Regions from separate parts of the Aneurinibacillus uraniidurans genome, predicted to be linked through region 1. Evidence: riboswitches for the same ligand, from Rfam matches in the RefSeq annotation. Region 1 holds a riboswitch; each other region holds the start of a gene.

What was found. A riboswitch is a leader RNA that binds a small molecule or an ion and turns the genes downstream of it on or off. The one in region 1 is predicted to bind cyclic di-AMP.
Region 2: it holds a riboswitch for cyclic di-AMP, as region 1 does, so the genes downstream of both, PO771_RS02925 (C40 family peptidase) here and PO771_RS13915 (C40 family peptidase) in region 1, are expected to answer to the same signal.
Region 3: it holds a riboswitch for cyclic di-AMP, as region 1 does, so the genes downstream of both, PO771_RS02955 (Na-translocating system protein MpsC family protein) here and PO771_RS13915 (C40 family peptidase) in region 1, are expected to answer to the same signal.

What each region holds. Positions count from the first base shown of each region.
Region 1 covers NZ_CP116902.1:2,786,225-2,793,710, forward strand. The annotation lists gene PO771_RS13910 (GDSL-type esterase/lipase family protein) at 1-197, opposite strand, end outside; gene PO771_RS13915 (C40 family peptidase) at 330-785, opposite strand; cyclic di-AMP (ydaO/yuaA leader) riboswitch at 791-934, opposite strand; gene PO771_RS13920 (phospho-sugar mutase) at 1,125-2,867, opposite strand; gene pfkA (6-phosphofructokinase) at 2,903-3,862, opposite strand; gene PO771_RS13930 (ROK family glucokinase) at 3,880-4,842, opposite strand; gene PO771_RS13935 (iron-containing redox enzyme family protein) at 4,999-5,715, shown strand; gene PO771_RS13940 (AEC family transporter) at 5,844-6,779, shown strand; gene PO771_RS13945 (globin-coupled sensor protein) at 6,924-7,486, shown strand, end outside.
Region 2 covers NZ_CP116902.1:563,999-571,484, reverse strand. The annotation lists gene PO771_RS02930 (universal stress protein) at 1-1,012, shown strand, start outside; gene PO771_RS02925 (C40 family peptidase) at 1,072-1,536, opposite strand; cyclic di-AMP (ydaO/yuaA leader) riboswitch at 1,542-1,673, opposite strand; gene PO771_RS02920 (AbrB family transcriptional regulator) at 1,804-2,883, opposite strand; gene PO771_RS02915 (STAS domain-containing protein) at 2,984-3,286, opposite strand; gene PO771_RS02910 (methyl-accepting chemotaxis protein) at 3,315-4,997, opposite strand; gene PO771_RS02905 (ATP-binding protein) at 5,019-5,486, opposite strand; gene PO771_RS02900 (SpoIIE family protein phosphatase) at 5,527-6,582, opposite strand; gene PO771_RS02895 (FAD-dependent thymidylate synthase) at 6,754-7,486, opposite strand, start outside.
Region 3 covers NZ_CP116902.1:575,528-583,013, reverse strand. The annotation lists gene PO771_RS02990 (pyrimidine-nucleoside phosphorylase) at 1-856, opposite strand, end outside; gene PO771_RS02985 (right-handed parallel beta-helix repeat-containing protein) at 1,074-2,228, shown strand; gene PO771_RS02980 (nitrous oxide reductase accessory protein NosL) at 2,261-2,827, shown strand; gene PO771_RS02975 (ABC transporter permease) at 2,830-3,678, shown strand; gene PO771_RS02970 (ABC transporter ATP-binding protein) at 3,685-4,353, shown strand; gene PO771_RS02965 (hypothetical protein) at 4,556-4,801, opposite strand; gene yunB (sporulation protein YunB) at 4,889-5,617, opposite strand; gene PO771_RS02955 (Na-translocating system protein MpsC family protein) at 5,714-6,094, opposite strand; cyclic di-AMP (ydaO/yuaA leader) riboswitch at 6,101-6,252, opposite strand; cyclic di-AMP (ydaO/yuaA leader) riboswitch at 6,460-6,603, shown strand; gene PO771_RS02950 (hypothetical protein) at 6,731-6,997, shown strand; gene kdpA (potassium-transporting ATPase subunit KdpA) at 7,018-7,486, shown strand, end outside.

The DNA of each region.
Region 1 (7,486 bases):
GAATCACCAAGCGCCGTAATTTGCAGGTTGTGAGATGTTTTTGGCGTGCCACTACTTTCTCCAGTTCGATCCGTTTTCCAGCTTACAGGGGCCGGATGTATAACATCACGTATGCCAAGCGTTAGACCCACGGCAAGCACAACAACAGAAAAAAGGGAGAAGACTCCAAACATCCGCCATGCTGTGCGTGTTTTCATGCTTTCACTCCACTCTTTTTATTTTCTGTTTCATTATATACCTAAATAAGGAAAAATTAAAAAACGTCCATGCTGATGATTGACAGCATGGACGTTTTATTCTTCTATTATTTTTCCTCTATAAATAAACGCTTATAGGCGCTTAGCACCGACATAGCGCTGACCCCAATAATATCGATCGTTTACATTGCTGACTGATACACCTTTGCTGCTAGATGCATGAACAAACCTGCCATTCCCTATGTATACCCCTGTATGCGTAACCGGTGCATAGCTCTCTGTTTTAAAGAAAACAATATCTCCCCTACGAAGCGCAGAACGAGATACAGGCGTTCCTTGTTGATACATCGCATACGCAGTCCGCGGCAGCGATACGTCTTCCTTAGCAAATACATAGCGGACAAATCCCGAGCAATCAAACCCGCTTGTCGTCGTTCCACCCCAACGATATGGTACACCAATCAAGCTTTGGGCAACGCTCACAATGTGATCGACTGATGCTGCAGATGCTTTATCTGCCGTACCGAATACCCCCGTTAGCGCCAGCATACCTGTTAATGCAGCAGCCAGAATTTTATTTCGTTTCATTACAGTCGTACTCCCTTCGTGCTTACGAGGTTAGTTGACGGGTTGAGAGGATAAGGTCTCCCTCCGCAAGCGCGGATACACCCCATATGAAGCATGCATGTCCCCCGCTCTGTGCCTGAAAAAAAACACAGATTCAGCAAGTAACTATTTTTTTATTTTTACACTCCTTAGACAATAACCGACTCTGTTTCCTTGATTTACTTAACGTAACAACAACGTTTTTCATTTTAGCGAAACATGTCGATAATAGATAGGGAATTCATGAAAATTTTACATTTTAGACACATTTGCGATTTGATTCACGAAAAAAGGAGCCGCAACTGCGACTCCCTTTTCCTATTATACCTGAAGCAGGCTTTCTACCTTTTGCAGCATGTCGGATTTAAGTGAGGCGAGTAAGGCTCGACTTTCCTCCATGCTTTTCCCCTGAACACCAAAATAGAATTTCACTTTTGGTTCTGTGCCAGATGGGCGAACGCAGCACCAGGAACCATCTGCAAGAATGTATTTTAGTACATTCGAAACAGGAAGCGAAATAGCTTCGGTACGTGCTTCCCTACTATAAGAACGGATTCCTGCTTTATAGTCTTCACATATGACCACACTTCGTCCACCAATCGCTTCAGGCGGCGCTTCACGAAACGCAGACAGAAGTCCGCTAATTTTTTCTGCCCCCTCTTTGCCTTTAAGCGTAAGAGAAGCTAGATCTTCAAGATAGTATCCGTATTTCTGGAATATTTCTTGCAATCCTTCATATATCGTCATACCGCGTGACTTGTAATGTGCAGCGACCTCAGCTACCAATAGGCATGCCTGCACCGCATCTTTGTCCCGCACAAAATCACCGATCAAGTAACCATAACTTTCTTCGTATCCGAACACAAATGTGAACGCGCCGCTTTCTTCATACTCGCGAATTTTCTCTCCGATAAACTTAAAGCCCGTCAACGTGTCCATCGTTGTCAGCCCATATCGCGCAGCAATCGCACGGCCAATCTCTGACGTAACAATCGTCTTAAACACCGCTCCATTCACAGGAAGCGTACCTGCTTTCTGCTTTTGGGAAACAATATAATCGAGAAGCAGTGCTCCAGTCTGATTGCCAGTCAGCACCACATATTCACCAGATTCGCCCTTTACTGCTACACCGACTCGATCTGCATCCGGGTCAGTACCAAGCAGCAAATCTGCATCGAACTTCTCGCCATCACGCATCGCCAGCTTAAACGCCGCATGCTCTTCTGGATTCGGCGACTGTACAGTCGAAAATTCAGAATCAGGATTCTCCTGCTCAGCCACAACTGCAACCTGCGAGAATCCAAGCTCAGCAAGCCCACGCCGCACCAGCTTATTGGCTGTACCATGAAGCGGAGTAAAGACAATGCGCACTTGATCGCCCATTTGACGTACCAACTCCGGATTCAGACACAGCGTACGAAGCTCGTCGATATAAGCTTCATCCACTTCTTTTCCAATCATCGTCAGAAGCCCTGTCCGCTTTAATTCATCCTCGTCAGCTACTTCAATGAGCAGTTCGTTTTCGATTTGCCCTACGTATCCAATTACTTCGTCTGCCAGAGCAGGCGGAAGCTGACCGCCATCCGGTCCATACACTTTATATCCATTGTATTCCGGTGGATTGTGGCTTGCTGTAATCACAATCCCGGCATACGCTCCCAGATGACGCACAGCAAAAGAAAGCACCGGTGTCGGGCGCAGCTCATCAAATAAATACACGCGAATGCCATGTCGACCAAGCGTACGTGCAGCTTCACGAGCAAATTCGTTTGATTTACGCCGCACGTCATACGCAATGGCGACACCACGCTTTTTTGCTTCTTCCCCCTGAGCTTCAATCCAACGAGCCAGTCCTGCTGTTGCCTTGCGGATCGTATAGATGTTCATCCGATTCGTTCCTGGCCCGATCTCTCCGCGCAGCCCCCCTGTGCCGAATTCCAAATCGCGATAAAACCATTCTTCTAGCTTGTGCTCATCCTGCCTTGCTTCCTGGAGTTCATGCTTAATTTCTTCATCCAGTTGTATGTAATCCGCCCAGCGTGTATACGCTTGTTTCCACGTCATCTCTGTCTCCCCTTATTTCATCTTATACTCTAAAGTTAGATCGACAAGCTCTTGCTCAATTCGTACATCGCGTTATCCGTTTTAAGCACACCATTAAATACATCATCGAATGTAGCCGCAACAATACGATTCTGCCAAATCCCAACCATTTTACCCGCTTCGCCTGCTTGCAGTAAATCGACAGCTTTTGCTCCCAAACGACTGCCAAGCATACGATCATACGCACTTGGTGAACCTCCACGCTGTACGTGTCCAAGTACCGTAACTCGTGTATCGAACCCGGTCGCCTCTTTAATCTGTTCTCCAATCACAGAAGCCGGACAAACGCCTTCTGATACGATAATAATACTATGCCTCTTGCCGTGTTTGTGTCCCTCCATGAGGCGCTGAATCACTTCGTTCATATCATGCTCAATCTCTGGAATCAGAATCGATTCAGCCCCACCACTGAGTCCAGCCCACAGTGCAATATCACCACGATGACGTCCCATCACTTCTACTACATATGTACGTTCGTGCGATGTAGCGGTATCACGAATTTTATCAATCGCTTCAATAACTGTATTGACCGCCGTATCAAATCCTAGCGTCATTTCAGTACCCGGTATGTCATTGTCAATCGTACCCGGTATCCCAATTGTCGGAAATCCTTTCTTGGTTAGCGCCTGTGCACCGCGAAATGAACCATCTCCTCCGATAACAACTAGCCCCTCGATTTCGTTTGCTCGCAGTTGTTCAATCGCTTTCTGCTGACCAGCATCTGTTCTGAATTCGTCACAACGACTTGTGTACAGCATCGTACCGCCACGCTGAATAATATCACCGACACTTCTCGCATTCATCAATTCCAGCTGACCAGCCAGCAGGCCTGCATATCCGTGATACACCCCATATACTTCCATATCGCAGGCAAGACCGTGCCGTACAACCGCCCGCACCGCCGCATTCATGCCTGGTGCGTCTCCCCCGCTTGTTAACACTGCAATTCGCTTCATAACTATGTCATCCTCTCCTACTTTGATGATTCACTCGTCTGTATCCATCGGGCCAGTCCAACGATTCCGGCGTCATTCCCAAGAAGCGCGGGCACAATTACTTCCCGTCCGCGCACTTCCTTTGAAAAAATAAACCGGTCAAAAAAATGGAACAGCGGATCAAACAACACACGACCGGCAGCTGCAACCCCACCACCGATGATGATACGACCGGGAGCTGTTACCGTATAAGCGTTGGCCAATCCGTACCCAAGATAATACGCCATTTTTTCTATAATAGCCTTCGCTTGCACATCTCCTTTTTTTGCTGCCTGTACCACATCATAAGCGGTGATACGGCCGACCGCTTCCTTTATGTGCGCTAGTACCTGGGAAGCACCGGAGCAAGCTGCTTCCATCCCGTATACGCCAAGTGCTGTTGCAGACGCTTCTGTTTCCAGACACCCCACAGCCCCACAGCCGCATACACGCCCGCCTTCAGGGCGCACGCACATGTGCCCAATCTCGCCAGCGAGATTAAGATGGCCGCTTACAATCTTCCCATTTGCAATCGTACCGCCACCTACCCCTGTTCCAAGTGTTACACAAAGCAAATCGAGAATATTTTGTCCAGCTCCGCACCACGCTTCACCAAGTGCCGCTGCATTCGCATCATTTAAAACATATACAGGAGCATCCAGCTTCTGTCTTGCAAGCTCAGCAATCGGCTCATCCCGCCAACCAAGGTTCACGGCCTGCCTCACTCTACCAGATTCCACATCCAGGAATCCGGGAATACCAAGTCCTGCTGCTGTAACAGAGGAAATCGCAACATTGCCAGTTACGCACAACCGAGTACGTATATCCGCCAGCACCTGTAAAAACTCATCCAGCCCGCTTGTTGCTGGAGTCGGGATGCTCGCACGAACCCGAATCGCTCCATTCGGCTCTACAAGCCCCGCTTTTATGTTTGTGCCACCTATATCATAACAGACAAACACCCACATTCCTCCTGTCCCTGCTTCTCTCCTTATTATAATAGCCTGTCACAACCTTTTCACTTTCCCCCTTGACTTTTTCTTTCTACGCATGAGTATAATATAAAAGTTTGTACCAAACGAATTCGGCAGCCATATGATCCAGGAGGATGAGTATATATGCAGTTTACAAGTTATGAACAGGTTGAACAAAAAATCTGGGAGATCGTAGAAGAAGAAATTATTCAGGGAGATTTCATGCAGTCCCTGCTTGCAGGCGAATGGACACCTCTTCAGGTGCGCGAGTTCGCTCTGCAATATAGCTACTACAGCCGCAATTTCCCTCGCGTACTTGGTGCAGCTGTAGCAGCGGTGGAACCCGAAGACGACTGGTGGGTTCCACTTGTTGATAATTTATGGGACGAGGGTGGACGCGGCAATCCCGCTCATTATCACTCTCTCCTCTACCATACTTTTCTTACAACCGCTGCTCCAGATGTTCCGACGAACGAAAAATACGTTCCTGATTATCCAGTAGCGCAAGCCGCAAAAGAAGCGGTAACGTCCTTCCTGCTCTTTTTGCGTCATGCCACATCACTCGAAGCAATGGCGTCGATCGGATTTGGCTCCGAGCTGTTTGCAGGTAAAGTAATGGGCTTGATTGGAGAAGGCCTGCAGCATCCAAATTACAATAAAGATCGCAAACTTGATGTAACATTCTGGACGGTTCATGCTGATGAACATGAACCACGTCACTATCAGCTGTGCAAAAATATCTTAACACGCTTCACATCGCCACAGGAACTTGAACATATGTACCGGGCTGGCGCGTACATTACGCGTTCGGAAGCACGCTTCTATCAGGGATTGTACGAACGTATGAAAAGTCTCCTCTAATATATGCCAAAGGATACGCCAAAACGCGTATCCTTTCTTTATGCATATTTAAGCGTTTACTTTCTCTCCTAGTACCGCTATTATACCGAATAGAGAGAATATTTTTGCTAATGAAAAGAGGGGACATCGTGGAAATTTCAACTGTTGTGTCATCCATCGCTGTTATGGCCGCCATGATTGTGATCGGTGCGCTGCTTACCCGAACCGTTCCATTTACGGTTGAGCGAAGACAGCTACTTATGGCTATTATTATTAATGTTGCCATGCCATGTATTATTTTTCATGGCATTTTTCAAACAAAAGTCGATCAAGATTTTTTGGCTCTTGTTCTACTTACATTTGTCTGTTCGGTTATTCTAAATAGTCTTGGAGTGGGACTTGGCTTTCTGTCTGCTCGTGCTGCTCGCATGACACCGGATAAGGCACGCGAAATTGCACTCCTATCTGGTCTTGGCAATACTGGATTTATTGGTATCCCACTTTGCTCTGCTATTTTCGGACCTAAAGGCGCGTTACTAGCTGCAATTTTTGATGCAGGACTTGATTTTACGATCTGGACGCTTGGCGTTATGATCCTTCAGCCTCATGTACGCATTAGCCTACGATCCTTGCGTGAACTCGTGAATATTCCTATGATCGCCATTTTTGTAGGGATGATCATTGCCATTTTAAATCTTTCACCACCGCCCGTTGTGGCTCATCTAACAGAATCACTGGCGAATCTCGCTTCCCCGCTTGCAATGATGTATATCGGGATGCTTATTCCAACACTTATTAAGAAGAAAACACCTGCGATCGGACATATCAGCATGCCACTTGCTCTCAAACTGTTTATTTTCCCGGTATGCTGTGCACTACTACTTAAAATTATCCCGCTTCCGGTCGAAGTTGTTCATACTATTATTGTACAGACCGCTATGCCTTCCCTTACGCTCGCTTCCATTTTATTTGCCCGTTATTCGGCAGATGAAGAATACGGAGCAACGATGACAGTATTTTCTACATTATTATCCATTCCAACGATTCCACTTATGACTGCATTTGGATTTTATTTACTTCAATAACTATAACCGCATACTACAACAGCCTCCTGTGATTCAGGAGGCTGTTGTAACTTATTTTAGTATAAAAGTATGACTTTTTATATGCAGGTCATGATATAATCATCAAAGATTCAATTATTTTTTATAGTAAAGGGGATAGCAAGTATGATGGGTTGTCCGTTTAAGGGGTTATTTGGAGATGAAAAAGGAGCCATCAGTTTTTTTAAAGGTGGTAACAAAGTAGAAGCCGGACAGACGCAGGCAGCGCATACATCTGGTACCTCCCTTTCTATTACCCCAGATGTATCCCGTTCTATTAGAGAACTCAAAGAAAGCTCTGAAAGTTCCAAAGCTCAATTTGTAGGTTTAAGCGAATCGGATCTGCAGCGTCTCGTTTCTCTGCGCCCCATTTTCGAGAAAAACGTCGCAGGCATTGTAAATACATTTTATGAGAAACTTTCACAAGTTCCAGCTCTGATGACAATCATCAGCAACCATAGTTCTGTCGAGAAACTTCGCCAAACACTAGAGCGCTATCTGCTTGATATGACATCAGGAGATATCGGTAAAGACTATATCGTTCGCCGGAAAATTATCGGCAGTGTACATAACCGTATTAACCTGTTCCCCGAATGGTATATCGGAGCGTATACGCTCATTCAAAATGAGGTATTGACCATGTTACTCCGTGAGCTTCCACTTGACGAAGCCCATCAGTCGTTTCTTTC
Region 2 (7,486 bases), 1.6 Mb from region 1:
GCTTACCCAAGGAGTGGATATTATTGTCGGATTGGTGGAAACACATGGCCGTAGCGAGACAGCCAGTCAGATTGGAAACTTGCCGCTCTTCCCCCTTCAGACTATTTCCTACAAGGGAAAAGAGTTAGAAGAGCTCGATCTTATAGGCATTCTCGCTCGTCATCCCCAGTACGTCATCATTGATGAGCTGGCGCACACCAATGTACCCGGCACAAAAAACCAAAAACGCTATGAAGATGTAATGGAAATGATCAAAGCTGGCATTAATGTCCTAACCGCTGTCAATATTCAGCATCTCGAAAGTTTAAATTGTACCGTCGAACAGCTAACAGGCGTCAAAGTGCGGGAACGGGTTCCAGATTGGATTCTACGTGAGGCAGATGAAGTACAACTGATTGATACCTCACCAGAAAAGCTGCGCGAGCGACTAAAATCCGGTCTAATCTACCGTCCCGAAAAAGTAGAGCAGTCGCTCCATAACTTTTTCCGCATCGGCAATCTGAACGCCCTGCGAGAGATTGCACTCCGAGAAGTAGCCGACGATGTCGACGAAAGGCTTGAGTCATACAAACTTGAGCGAGGCATTGAACTAATGAAAGGCGCAAACGAAAAAATTCTTGTCTGCGTCAACTACCGACCGAATGCTGAACGCCTGATCCGCCGTGGCTGGCGAATTGCCCGCCGCCTGAAATGCGAGCTGTACATTTTGACTATTCCACTCGCTCCGGTTGATCGTCTCAATGCAACAACTCGCAAACAGCATCTTGAGCTGGAACAAATCGCGCGTGACCTCGGTGCAGAATTTCACATTCGAGCGTTAGGAGGAAAAAAGCCCGAACAAATCATGATCGACTTCGTGAATGAAAAAGGCATTACCCAGATGGTCCTTGGGCAATCTGCCCGCTCCCGCTGGGAAGAAATCATCAAAGGCTCCATCATAAACCGAATCATGAAAAATACCCGCTTTGTCGATATTTTAATCGTAGCCGATGACGTCGATTACCGGGAATAAAAAAACCCCCAACCGCACATTTGCAGTTGAGAGTTCTTTGCGAAAGTTATGTATGGATGTTAATTCACGCGACGCGCACCCGCATAACGACTAGCCCAATAATGCTTATCATTGAGACTGCTAATCGATACGCCGCTGCTGCTTGCGGAATGTACAAATTTCCCATTGCCAATATACATACCAGCATGAGAAATCCCTCCGCTGCGCGATGTTTTGAAAAAGACGAGGTCTCCTGTCCGCAATGCTGAACGTGAAACCGGCGTGCCCTTTTGATACATCCCGCTTGCTGTACGCGGAAGCGTAATGTTCTCGCTTTTAAATACGTAATTTAAAAACCCTGAACAATCAAATCCTTGACGTGTTGTGCCTCCGAACTTATACGGTATTCCAATGAGGCTTTTCGCTTTTGAAGCAAGTGTCGCTGTCGAAGCAGCAGACGCTGTCTCAGCTCCAAATGATAAAGATAGACCAGTGACTGTAATAGAGGCGGCAAGTAAAAAAGACCAAAAATTCTTTCTTTTCAAGAACGATTTACTCCCTTCGAGCCTACGAGGTTAGTTGACGGGTTCAGAGGATAAGGTCTCTGTCCGCATGCGCAGATTCACCCCAAAAGAAATACTTTCCCCCGCTTCACAGTACGTGAATTCGGCAAGTAAATTTTTGTAACTTCACACCTTTATTTCTCTCTCGTAACAACGCTCTTATTCTATCGAATATTGGCGAAAAAAAGAAGTTTTTCTGGATAATGTTCAAAATTTAGACATATTTATAGGTTTTTTTTTGCAACTTATTTATAATATGCTTGTTTTCTGCTTTTGCAGGCGGCGCATCCACCAGGTAAGCACCGGAGGAACGGCAAAAATCACAAAAAAGACCCGGAAAAGTTGATACCCACTTACCATCGACAGGTCAGCATGGACCATCGCCGCCGTTACTCCCATCTCAGCAATTCCACCCGGAGCAGTACTTAAAAATGCAGTGGAAAGCGTCATCGACGATACTTTTGTCAGCAGCCAGGCAACGAGTAACGAAAATAAAATGAGCAGCAAACTGCTTGTTATCGTATATCCGCCCAGCTTTTTAACGTTTCCAAGCATATGCGGCTTCATCTGCAAACCAATATGAACACCGATCGCAAACTGGGATAGCAAAATAATCGTATGCGGTAGCGGTGGAACAGGCCTATAAAAAATAGCACAACATGCCGTTGCTAACAGCGGTCCGGTAAGCACACTAGTCGGCAGCCCGATTTTTCTGCCTATCCATGCTCCTCCAAGCGCAATCACCGCATACAAAGCATACATCCAACCGTCTATATTACCCGTTCCCCCACTGCTAGAAGCTATAGGCACAGCTTGTTCGACTCCTATACCATGGATCGTCAGAAATGGAACGGCAAAAATGACACTCATGACGCGAATTGTCTGCATAAATGCGACTACAGTCGCATCTACTCCTTCGACTTCCTCACTCAGGACAAGCATCTGTGATAACCCGCCCGGTACACTACCAAACACACCACTCGGCAGCGTAAGACCCGTTCGATATGCTACCCATGCTCCGAGTGAAAGACTAAACACAACCGTAGCGATTGTAGAAACAGCCATATATGGAAGCTGCTGAATAATCTGTACAACCGTTTCATGTGTAAAAGCCGCCCCTAGCATAGAGCCAAGTACAAGCAGCCCGGATGAACGCAAAGCAGTCGACCAATACAATGTGCGTCCAGTAGACAGTCTCCACACCATCACAGCGGTAAGCGGTCCAAGAATCCAGGGTAGTGGAATATACAGCAGCATGAACAGCAGTGCTCCAGCTAATCCCACAACAGCCGCTTCGATCCCTGCTTTTCTCTTTTGTTTTGTATTCATATTTCTCTCCTCCACCCCCAATCGTATCCCTCTCCTCATAGTTTTACAACCGCATAAAAAAAGCATGCTCGCTTGTAACAGCGAGCATGCTTGTATAGAATTACACAATCGTAAATACTTTGGTAAGCCGCGTCAGCTCAAACAACTCTTTGACAACTCCGCGCAGCCCTTGAATCGTAAGCTGCCCGCCTACCTGCTGCGTCCGCTTGTGAAGTGCCACAAGCACGCCAAGCCCCGAGCTATCAATATAGTCTACAGCAGCAACATTAATCATGAAATTTTTATGGCCCTCTTCCATATAGGTAAGCAATTGCTCGCGAATAGAGGATGCCTGTTCTACATAAATGTTGCCCCGCAGTGTAACATGTACTTGTTGGTTAGCTAATACAATATCTTCTATCATATGTACAACTGACACTCCTCTCCTGTTCTCACATTTTGAACTGGTCCACTCTCGAACGCAGTTCAATTGCCATCGCGCTTGTCTGTTCCGCACTAGCCGCAATCGTCTCCATCGATGTAGACACTTGTTCTGTCGTAGCGGATACTTGCTGCGCATGATGGGCTGTATTCTCCACAATTGTCGCCAAAGAATGAATCAATTCGATAATTTTATCAGAGCCAGCTACTTCTTCATCCGTTACTGCGACAATGCTGCGCACTTCTTTCTCAGTAGCGGATACAGCCCGTAAAATAGCAGATAGCGCTTCTCCCGCCTGTGCCACAATGACCGTACCTTCTTCTACCTCTGTTCGGCTCTGCTGGGTTGCAGTAACCGCTCGAAGCGTACTTTCGGAGATTTTTTGTACAAGCTCAGCCACTTGAACCGCTCCTGCATTCGATTGCTCCGCAAGCTTGCGCACTTCATCTGCCACCACAGCAAATCCTTTTCCTGCTTCCCCAGCACGCGCTGCTTCAATCGCCGCATTCAGCGCCAGCAGGTTGGTCTGAGCTGCAAGCTGTGTAATTGTATCAGTGATCAGTTCGATTTCCTTGGAGTACTCATTCAGGGTAGCAATTAATGTCTCTGTTTCTGCCGTTCGGTTCTGAATGCTTTCCATGCGTCGCACCGTATCGGCTACAATATTTTTGCCATTTTCAGCTGTACGTAGCGTCTCATCAGAGTTCTCGGCCGCGCTGTTCGCTTTATCCTTCGCAATCTGAATCAGAGAAGAGAGCTCTAACAGTACTTTGGAAGCATCCACCACCGCCTGACTTCCTGCTTCCGCAGCAGTCGCTACTTCGTGAATACTATTATCTACTTCATGAACCCCTGCACTCACCTGCTCACTTGAAGCAGCCATTTCTTGCGACGTAGCTGACAATTCTTCTACACCGCGATATACACCGCCCACAACAGCATGCAGATTTTTCTTCATCTGATTAAAAGAGTTAGATAGCTGACCAATCTCATCTTTACTTTTTACTTCTATGTCTTCTACCGTTAAATCATTCTCTGCAATCCGTCTAGCCTGCTCTGCCAATTTTTGCAGTGGTTTCGAGATGACTGTGCCAGATGCCAGCGCCACCCCGATTGCTGTAAGAACAGATACTACACTTAAAACGATCAGAATAAAATGAGTAAACTGGTACGATTCCTCGTTTTGATTCATAAGCTGTTCCGCTATTTGTTCATTCAGCTTCATCAGGCTCGCAAGCTCCTCACTTGCTTTGCCGAATGGTGCGCCTCCCTTCTGCAACCCAGCTCGTGCCTCTGCATACTTGCCTGCTTTAACAAGCTTTATATTGTTGCGCACAATCGTTTCAAACTCGGTCCAGGAAGTAGTAAAGCGGGTAAATATATTTCTTTCTTCTTCTGTTAGGTTACTACTACTATATTCTTTCATAATTTTAGCAATTTGTACAAGGTTTGCTTCGGCCTTATCTGTCAGCTCTGGTTTTTGAAAGACAACCGAGGACAACATATTCACCCGTGTATTTTCCGCATATTTACCAATCACTCCAAGCTGCGATATGGGAACCACCCGGTTATGATACATTGTATCGCCATTTTCATTAATTCGTACTAACGAAACATTGGAGTATCCTGCCATAGCCAACATAAATACGACAATACACAGATTTGCAATGACTAGCTTTTGTCTAATATTCAAGCAATTTTCCCTCCTGTTCTTCTAGCCATTATCCCCTAAGGCAACGAGTGCGTCATTCCGTACAGAAACTGACTTCCGACATGAATCTGTATATTTCACTAGCATAACCTCGTTACCTTTTTGATTATATTTTATATAATCGGTTACTTTCTTCATAATATAGAGACCTCGTCCTGATTCTTTATATAATTCCTCAGAGGTAGAATAATGCGCGTATGATAGCCTTTGCAATCGTTCATTCCCCTCGAACCCTTCTCCCTCATCCCGCACCCGAACCATCAGACGCTTCCCTGTGCTGTGCAGCCGAATGGTCACCGCCCTATGCTCTCCTCTGTTTCCATACCGCATTGCGTTATTAATGGCCTCATTGACAGCAATCTCTAGCAAAATGTTATCATCGGTTACTGTTTCCTGGATGAATATACGGATTTGTTCCCGTATGAATGGAAGCTCCTGTTTCCTGATACAGACAAGCTGCAGCTCCCGCATGCGTATCCCCCCTATTACACTCCATCTATCTATCATCTATCTATCGGATCTGCAGACAAATCGCTGACGCATCATCACTGCATTCCTTGCTGTATGCCATTCGCTCAAGCATCTCAACCGTAGAACGGAATGATCCTTTTCCTTCTCCAGCAAATGAAAGCGGCAACATATCAAACAGGCCATCTGTGAGAAAGAAGAAGCGATCTCCTGAGCCAAATGCTAGCTCATGCTGCTCATACTGTACGCCATCCATAATACCAAGAAACATACCCGATGCTTTAATAAGTCCCTCTACCTGCCCGGTATATGCTAGAAAATACGTAATACCAGCTGATGCATACGTAAGTGTATGTGTTGTAAAATCAATTTCGAAGCAAATCGCTGCAGCAAATGATTCGTCCGTAAACAAACACATCGCCTCATGATTAATATAAGCAAGTCTCTCGGCAAGTGAACGGCTGCTCTCAAACGCTTGGCGAAACAGGATACGCAGCCCTGATGTCTGCAAGGCCGTTGCAACTCCATGTCCCATCACATCAATCAAAAATCCAAACAATTTTGTTTTGTCCCGCGTCCACTTATACCCGTATAAGTCTCCACTTACATATCGATATGGCCTGTAAATACTTTTTAATCTAAGTCTGTCATCTTCAAGTGGCGCTGGCAGGAGATCGCGCTGAATTTTCGCTGTCTGCAGCAGCTCATTACGCAGCTGTTCCCGTTCCGTAATATCAGCAAATACCGCCATGTAGTACACTACTCTGCCCATCCGGTCTTTAATTGCCGTAATTCGAAGCCATTCTAGATAGACGTCCCCATTCTTGCGTCGGTTCCATACTTCGCCTTGCCAGCTTCCTTTCTCCTTTAATAAACGCCACATATGATAATAAAAAGCTGGCGGTTGTTTTCCCGAACGCAAAATGCGTGGCGTCTTACCAACTACCTCCTGAGATCGATAACCCGTTACACGCGTAAAAGCAGGATTCACGCTAATAATGATAGCAGAAGCATCTGTAATTAAAATCCCGTCACTTGAGTGCTCAAATACAATTGAAGCCAGATAAAGATGGTCTTTCACATCTATTGCTTCTCCCACCCCACGCAATCCTTTCAGCTCCTCTCTGCGATAATCCCTTTTCTTTATTTATAGCAGGTATACAACCTTTAGTATCATAATAATTCTAACAGTTTTACGAACGATAGGAAAAATGTTATACAAAAAGGAGCTGCTCCATAGATGTATGAGGCTGCCCCTCGGCAAAACAAGCTATTTTTTTATGTGACGGTCAAGCGCAAAGCCTGGCAGCTGCTGCTGCATAGCAGCGAAGATATGCTCAAGCTGACCGGCTACGCTGCGGATTTCATCCTGAGCGTATTCCTCCTTACGCAAGGTAATGAAATGCGCAAGTCCGTACATGTTAGCATAGAACGGCAGTCGACGTGCATTGCCGTTCAGAACAACGTACGGAGCAACTCCAATAAGTCCAGCCGCCATGAGTGCTTCGTACAATTCATGCGACTCAGCGTGCAAGGATAGGAAAATATCCGTAATACGATCCGCTGTCTCAGTACCAGTCGCGTCTACAACTTCCTGCGGCAAAATAAAGCCATAACGTGTATCTGGAAGCTGAATCGAGAAATCAAATGCGCGGTGACGAATAATCTGATGGTGACAACCCTCTGAACATACAACCGCTACCCGCTTGCCAAACGCACGTGTTACCGCTGGCAGTTCATTGAAGCGGTTCATCAGCGAGACATTCCCTAGTGTCATATCATCCGTATGCACAAATGTAAGGGCAGGCGCATCGTCTTCTATTTCCACAAACGGACCACTATATAGCGGCAGTTCTTTCTGTTCAGCTGCACGACGATGATAAAAATCTGCCACGTATGAACGGTGGAACGGTGTGGCTTCCGTATGACTAATCAAAGATGGCAAAACTTCCGTCGTATGAAGCCGTACCTTCTCGGCGGTCTCTACAAACTCTTGACTATAC
Region 3 (7,486 bases), 1.6 Mb from region 1:
CTTTCCCGCCGAGATACACCATCTCACTACCAAGCACGAGACACAGTTCTTCCAAATCTTTTGGCCCCTGACCGCGCAGCGTGTCGATCGCCTCTTTTACTTCCAGCGCATTACCGACCGCATAGCCGAGCGGCTGGCTCATATCAGACAGGATGGCTACCGTACGACGCCCTACATTATTACCGATTTCCACCATCGCACGGGCCAGCTCTCTCGCCGCCTCGATGTCTTTCATGAACGCTCCGCTTCCTGTTTTCACATCAAGCACAATTGCATCTGCCCCGGATGCGATTTTTTTACTCATAATGGAGCTTGCGATCAGTGGAATCGAACTGACTGTTGCCGTCACATCGCGCAGTGCATACAGTTTTTTATCAGCTGGTGTCAAATTCCCGCTCTGTCCAACGACTGCCACCTTATTACGATTTACGAGATCGTTAAACGTAACGTTGTCAATTTCCACATGAAAACCAGGAATGGATTCAAGCTTGTCAATTGTACCACCAGTATGCCCGAGACCGCGTCCAGACATTTTCGCCACCGGAACACCGACCGATGCGACAAGCGGAGCCAGAACAAGCGTAGTTGTATCCCCGACTCCCCCTGTGCTATGCTTATCGACCTTAATGCCTTCAATGCCGGATAGATCAATCTGATCCCCCGAGCGTACCATCGCCATCGTCAGTTCAGCCCGCTCTGTCGAAGTCATATCTTGAAAAAAAATCGCCATCGCTAGGGCAGCCATCTGATAATCCGGTATTTCGCCGCGTGTATAGCCACTGATTGCGAACTCGATCTCGCCCGGACTGAGCTCGCCTCCATCTCGCTTCTTTTCAATGATATCAACCATTCTCATATCCGATTCCTCCCTTTTCTTCCTATAATACCAGCCATCTTATCACATCATAAATGCAGCGTCATTTTGTGAAAAATTCCTCACATTTTTTTCACCTGCTTCTCACTGCACTCTGGTATGCTTGTAAACGAATTCACATGATGAACGGAGGAGATGCCGTATTCGCACCTACTGGCTTGCTATCTTGATGATGTGCGCCCTGCTTGCAGGAATACCTGTGCACGCTCAGGCAGCACCATCACTTTCCTCCATGCTTGCATCCGCGAAGCCTGGAGATACTGTAACACTTCCCGCCGGCACATATGAAGGACCCATCCGTATCACCAAACCTGTCACGCTTCTTGCTAAGCCAGGTGCCGTACTAGAAGGCAACCACGAGGGAAGCGTACTCCTTATTGAAGCGGATAACGTAACGGTGCAGGGCCTGACCATCCGTGGGACAGGAGAATCAGTAGCCAATTTCGACGCTGCAATCAAAGTCTCGGGCAATCACGTCATCCTGCGTAACAATACCATTCAGACCGATGCGTTTGGGATTCATTTTGATCATAGCACCGGGTCAAAAGCTGAGTCTAACACCATCAAAGGTCGTAACGACATTCCACTCCCTCAGCGGGGAAACGGAATCCAGTTAACAAATAAAGGAAAACACATATTAGAAAACAATCACATGTATGACATGCAAGACGGTGTTTATTTTGACGGTACGTATGACAATATCGTTCGCAACAATTCTGTAGCAAACTCACGCTACGGCTACCACGTCATGTTCTCTGACCGCAATACGTTGGAACATAATCAAGCTACGAATAGTACGATCGGGACAATGGTCATGGATGCGGAAAACACACGAATCGTAGGGAACACTTTTTCCGGTCAGCGCAACAGTCAGGGATATGCCCTGTTTCTGTATGATGCGCGCGGCGCAACTGTCACCAACAACCAGTTAACACGCAACTCAATCGGACTTGCGCTTGACATGACCGATGGTGTGACCATCAGCAACAATCGCATCGCAGAGAACGCAATTGGCGTCAAGCGTGTTGGCAACGTACTGGATACTCATCTAACCCGCAATGTTTTTACAGGCAATGTTCGCCCAATTGGTGGTAAAGCGACATGGCCAGCGGATGTATGGAGCTTGAACAAAGTAGGGAACTACTGGGATGACTACAGTGGATTTGATCTAAATGGAGACCAGATCGGAGACAGTCCATACCGCATGGCAGACGACATGCTGAAGACAATGGATCAGAACCCGCTGCTGGCGATTTTTTATGCGAGTCCGCTTCAACAATTGCTCGAACAGCTAACCGGGGCCGATGGAACATTCGATCACTACCCGTTGCTTTTACCACCAACCACTTCATAATTTTTTACCTACAATACTAAGGAGGAACAAACATGACAAAACGATTCTTACTAAGCATTCTTTCTTTCTGTCTAGTAGCGATCCTGGCAGCCTGCGGCCAAAAGGCAGAAGCACAGCCGCAGCCGATTGACGAAAAGGTAGATACATGCGCTCAATGCCATATGGCGATTAAAAACAACGGCTATGCTGCCCAATACGTAACAGAAGACGGCAAAGCTTTAAAGTTCGATGACCTTGGTTGTCTTCACAAATATGAAAGCGAACATAAAGAAGACAAAATTGCCGCTCAGTTCGTTCAAGACAATCAATCTAAAGACTGGTTGAAGCTTGAAAATGCATCGTATGTGCTTGCAAGTACCGTTCCGACACCAATGGGCTATGGCGTACATGCTTTTAAAGACACTGCTGCAGCTAATGCTTTTATAAAAGAAAAAGGGACAGGCACGGTAATGAGTTATACTGACCTACAAAAGCATGACTGGAAAATGGACAAGGGCAACATGATGCCGATGGAAGGCATGAAACACGGTCAAATGAAACAAGGTGAAACCGGACAACACCAAATGCAGCAGAGCGATATGAAACCGGCCCATCAATAAGAATGAAACAGCCAACTGTTTTCCGACAACTAGCAGCCGTTGCTGCTTATGAACTGCGAACCTTGCTGCACAGCCGCTGGCTGGCAGCATTCGCTGTCTTATTCGCTCTGCTGAACATGTTCATGCTGATCTGGGAAGCTCGCCTAATGCCCGCTGGTGGTGATGCGTCCGGCTTCACCCGTCAGGCAGCATCCCAGATGAATCTCATGCTCCAGCTCGCGCCACTTATGAGTCTTACCATTGCGTCTCTTTCGCTTGCATCGGAACGAAACGACGGCATGACCGGACTTTTGCGCACATATCCATTGCCACCAGCTTGCTATATCCTGGGCAAATTCTTCGGGCTATTCGGTGCATTCCTGCTGACATTGCTCGTCGGTTTTGGAATTGCTCAGCTTCTCGGTCTGTTTCTTCTACCTGGAGCTACCGTCTCACACACACTTCCACTCCTCGCTATGGGGATTGCTCTGTGCGGCATATGCAGTGCGATTGGTCTCTGGATCGGGGGAAGGGTCCAAAGTCGGCTTGGTGCCGTTGCAGCTAGCCTGCTAATCTGGTTTGTTTCTGTTTATGTATACAGCATGGTTCTCATGGTCGCCCTGCCTTTTGCTCCAACTTCGGCACAGCAGCCAGTTCTGGCTGGTGCACTTGTGCTGAATCCAGTGGAAGCCGTCCGAGTTGCTTCCGTATTCTGGCGGGGGGATGGCTATATTTATGGCCCTGCCTTCTACTACTGGGAGCAGTGGTTTAACTCCGCTGCTGGGATTGCGACAGCAACCATCATTATACTTCTGTATATAGCTACTCCACTTCATTTTGCAGCAGCACGCATACGACGCGGGAGAGGATGATGCTTCATGATTACCATTGAACAAATTACGAAAAAATACGGTCCTCAGACCGCACTCGAACCCTTGAGCCTGTCGATTGCATCCGGCTCTTGTGTCGCACTGTGCGGCGGCAATGGCGCAGGTAAAAGCACTTTGCTTCATATGATGGCCGGCACACTTCACGCAGATGGTGGTACGATTAGTGGGCTTACCAGCAACAGCACCGGCTTCATGCCTGATGCCATTCATGTCCCACCTGGTGTAAGTGCCCGTCGTTGGCTCTTCTATCTGGCTGACTTGAAAGGATGCGACCGGGGCGAAGTCGATAGTGTACTAACTATGACAGGACTCACGCACGCGGCGGATAAAGAACCTGCTGCCTTTTCACGCGGCATGCTGCAGCGCCTGCTATTCGCTCAGATGATGCTTGGCAATCCGGACATCCTCTTGATGGATGAACCAGGTAATGGGCTTGATCCGTTCTGGGTAGAGGAGTGGAAACAGCAAGTGCTCACCTGCCGGGAACAAGGTAAAACGATTGTATTCTCCTCTCACTTGCTGCACGATGTACTGGCTGTAGCCGATCGGATTATTCTATTGCATGAAGGTCGCCTGATCGTAGATGAACCTGCGGAGGCTTGGAAACAGGATACTCGTACACCGGAACAGCGTTTTCTTGACCTGCTTCGGGCATAAAAAAGCGCCCCTGCCATTTTTCCGGCAGGGGCGAATGTATAGGGGGAGAAAGAGAGAGAAAATTTTCATGCTACTATTGTATAGTATGCCCTTTATCCCCATTTGTTAAACATCTATTCAAAATTTAGTTTCATGAATATCCATGCTCGGTGTACCAAAAGTAATACCTTCCAAATGATTCCTAGGGGATTATGATAGCCCTTTAATAAAGAGCTACTTTGATTCGTCGGTAATCGTCATAAATATAATAATCATACAGCTTACGCTCGGATTTCAGCTCTGTACATAATTTTTCAAGTTCAAACAAGTGAGAAATTCCTGTACGTTCCATGCATTCTTCTACAAGACTACTTGGTTCGCAATAGGCATACTCTAAAAGTGTTTGCAATAAACTTTGCTTCCGATCTTGTGACATATGATATTCACAATTACTTACTACTCCTCCCATATTCCCCCTCCTTTTTCTATAATATTACAAAAATAATGCGAGAAATTTAATAAATATCGGGGGTTAATTGTTACAAAATTGTTACTATTATTCGTTTTTGACATTCATTTGAACAGGGGGAATGGCAGGCGGTACAGCACCAGGGACCTCACTTCCAACAGCTTTCCCGTTACCATCATAATAAAACTGTGGGACATCCCCTACAATCAATGTATTCGAGATCGGAATTTCCATCGTAAGCGAGGTAGGCTCTGTCGTAAACGGAATCACAATTTTAATCTTCGTATGAACAACCACATAAACGGTAACAAGCACCATGTTAATACCTGCCTCTTTTACTTCTGGCTTCAGCTCTACATGGGAGCTTCCATATGGAACAAGTGTGACCGGAATGTCCGGTCCATACTGGGCAAGCAAATTACTTCGTAACGCCTGCCCAAGTGGAATTTTTTCTGGTGTTTGTTCTAATTTTTCTAGCGTGCGCCCGACATTTTCGGTAACATCAGCTACAATAGGCGCATAACGATTATAATCAAATGACGCCACTTGTATCTTTCCGTTTTTATCTTTTTGTACCTGAACAAGTTCTTTAAAATTCGTCTGTTTTACGATCTTTTCACTAATCGCATCATGAAGTGTTTTCGTCGCCATCTGCTCTACACGGGCACGAGCAATATCTCGAATAACCGGCTCAAGATTCTTCTCGATATAATAGAACGTCTGAATTGATAATCCGAGAAAAACGGCAAGAGAGATAAGAAACATATAACGTGACGGTATTGGTGCACGCACCGAACGTTTTTTTCGCCGCTTCATCTGTCCCCTCCTCTCCCCTGCTAAGTATATGCACAGCCGGTCATTGCTAGAAGATGCAGCAAAAAAGAGGCCGTCCTCACTCGGACGGCCTCCATTCTATTCCATTTTGACTTTGCATTTCTTTTCTAGATCGCAATCTAATATGAACATCTCAACTTGCTCCCCAAGCTTTGTACTAATATCACTGTGGCTTGAAATAACCTGGCAGCCTGTAATGGTCGAGATGATCTCTTCCGTCTGTACGCTGTGCGTCTCGCGAAGAATCCGCCGCATTTGCTTCACCAGCGGACGTCCCCGTTCTGTATGAGCTAATGCCTTTTCTTCTTGCGTTAACACATCTTTTAAGCGAACAATTACCATATCGCGAATAATGTATGTTTTAGTTTCTTTTGGTCCTCTGCCAAGTATACCGCGCAAAAATTTAATGTATGCCTCACTAATTGTCGACTCCATGTGGCTTTTTACTACTTGCCCCATTCCTCTAATTCCTCCCCATACGCTTACGAGGTTAGCTGTCGGATTCGGATGTGAAAAGTCACCCTACACGGCTCTGCCGCGATTCACCCCGTGTACAAATATCTATCTTGTACAGTTGGTTCCCCCGTTCCCGATCCGGGACTCAGCGATCTAACGATATATGTATTAAAATGATGGTAGTATCTTACTCCCGCTGCTAGAACTTTGTAAAGTGATAAAAAACGCTAAAAAAAAGAGATTTCATTTGATTGCGAGTATTTTATCCTCATTTTTCCGCCTAAATCATTGCTTTTGTTCCTATTTTCCTCATATTCACGGTTTTATTTTTATTCGAGTCCGCTCGTATAATTAAGCACATGAAGCAACCGCATATTCGGCCTAGTCCCGGCGCGCCGGGAACGGAGGAACCAATCTTTTGGGGTTAATCTCTGCTTTTGCAGAGAGGGATGAGAATACTCTTTCGCCATCCTACCCGTCAGCTAACTTCGTCGGCTAAAGCGAAGGAGGTCATAGACCGCCTATTGAGGATGGTTTTTTTGTTGCCTTTTTAAGGTAAATCAAACCATTTATTCAAGTTGTTTGCAGGTCTTTTTTTCTTTGCTTATTATTTAGAGCAAAAAAGAACAGGGGGACTTGATGCAGGTCCGTGCCAGGCACGGATGGGCATTCGGTAGACCGATGATGCTTTTTCTCTATCAGATTGATCATGCAGGATGCGCGTTTACAGCGCTCGTTTCCGCATGCCATTTTCTGATGGAGAAGGAGATATTGTCGGTCTATTTTTTATTCCATTTTTCAGGAAAGGAGGGATCACGCTTGTTCAATGATTTTGTAACGGTTGGACTATTTGCTGTATCATTTCTTTCGTTTTTCGGATTCACCATATTTTGCGAGAAAGCGTAAGGGAGGAATTCTACATGACAATGGGATTTGTACAGGTAGCGATTACGCTGGCAATTTTTCTTTTGCTAGTAAAACCAATGGGGCGCTACCTTGTAAATGCATTTGATTATAACCAAACTGCGCTTGATCGCGTCTTTGGACCGTTTGAGCGATTGATCTATCGACTCATGGGTGTTACCGAAAAAGAGTCAATGGGCTGGAAAGCGTATACCCTGGCTGTACTTTTGAGTAATTTTATTATGCTTCTGCTGATGTATGCTGTACTGCGCCTGCAAAAATATTTGCCGTTTAACCCGGATGGCATCGACAATATGCCGAGCGCACTTGCCTTTAATACAGCAGCTTCATTCATCACAAATACAAACTGGCAGGCATACAGCGGAGAGAACAGCCTCTCTTATTTCTCACAAATGCTTGCGATCACATTTCCGATGTTTACCTCGGCAGCAACCGGCCTTGCCGTAGCGATCGCTTTTATTCGCGGGCTTT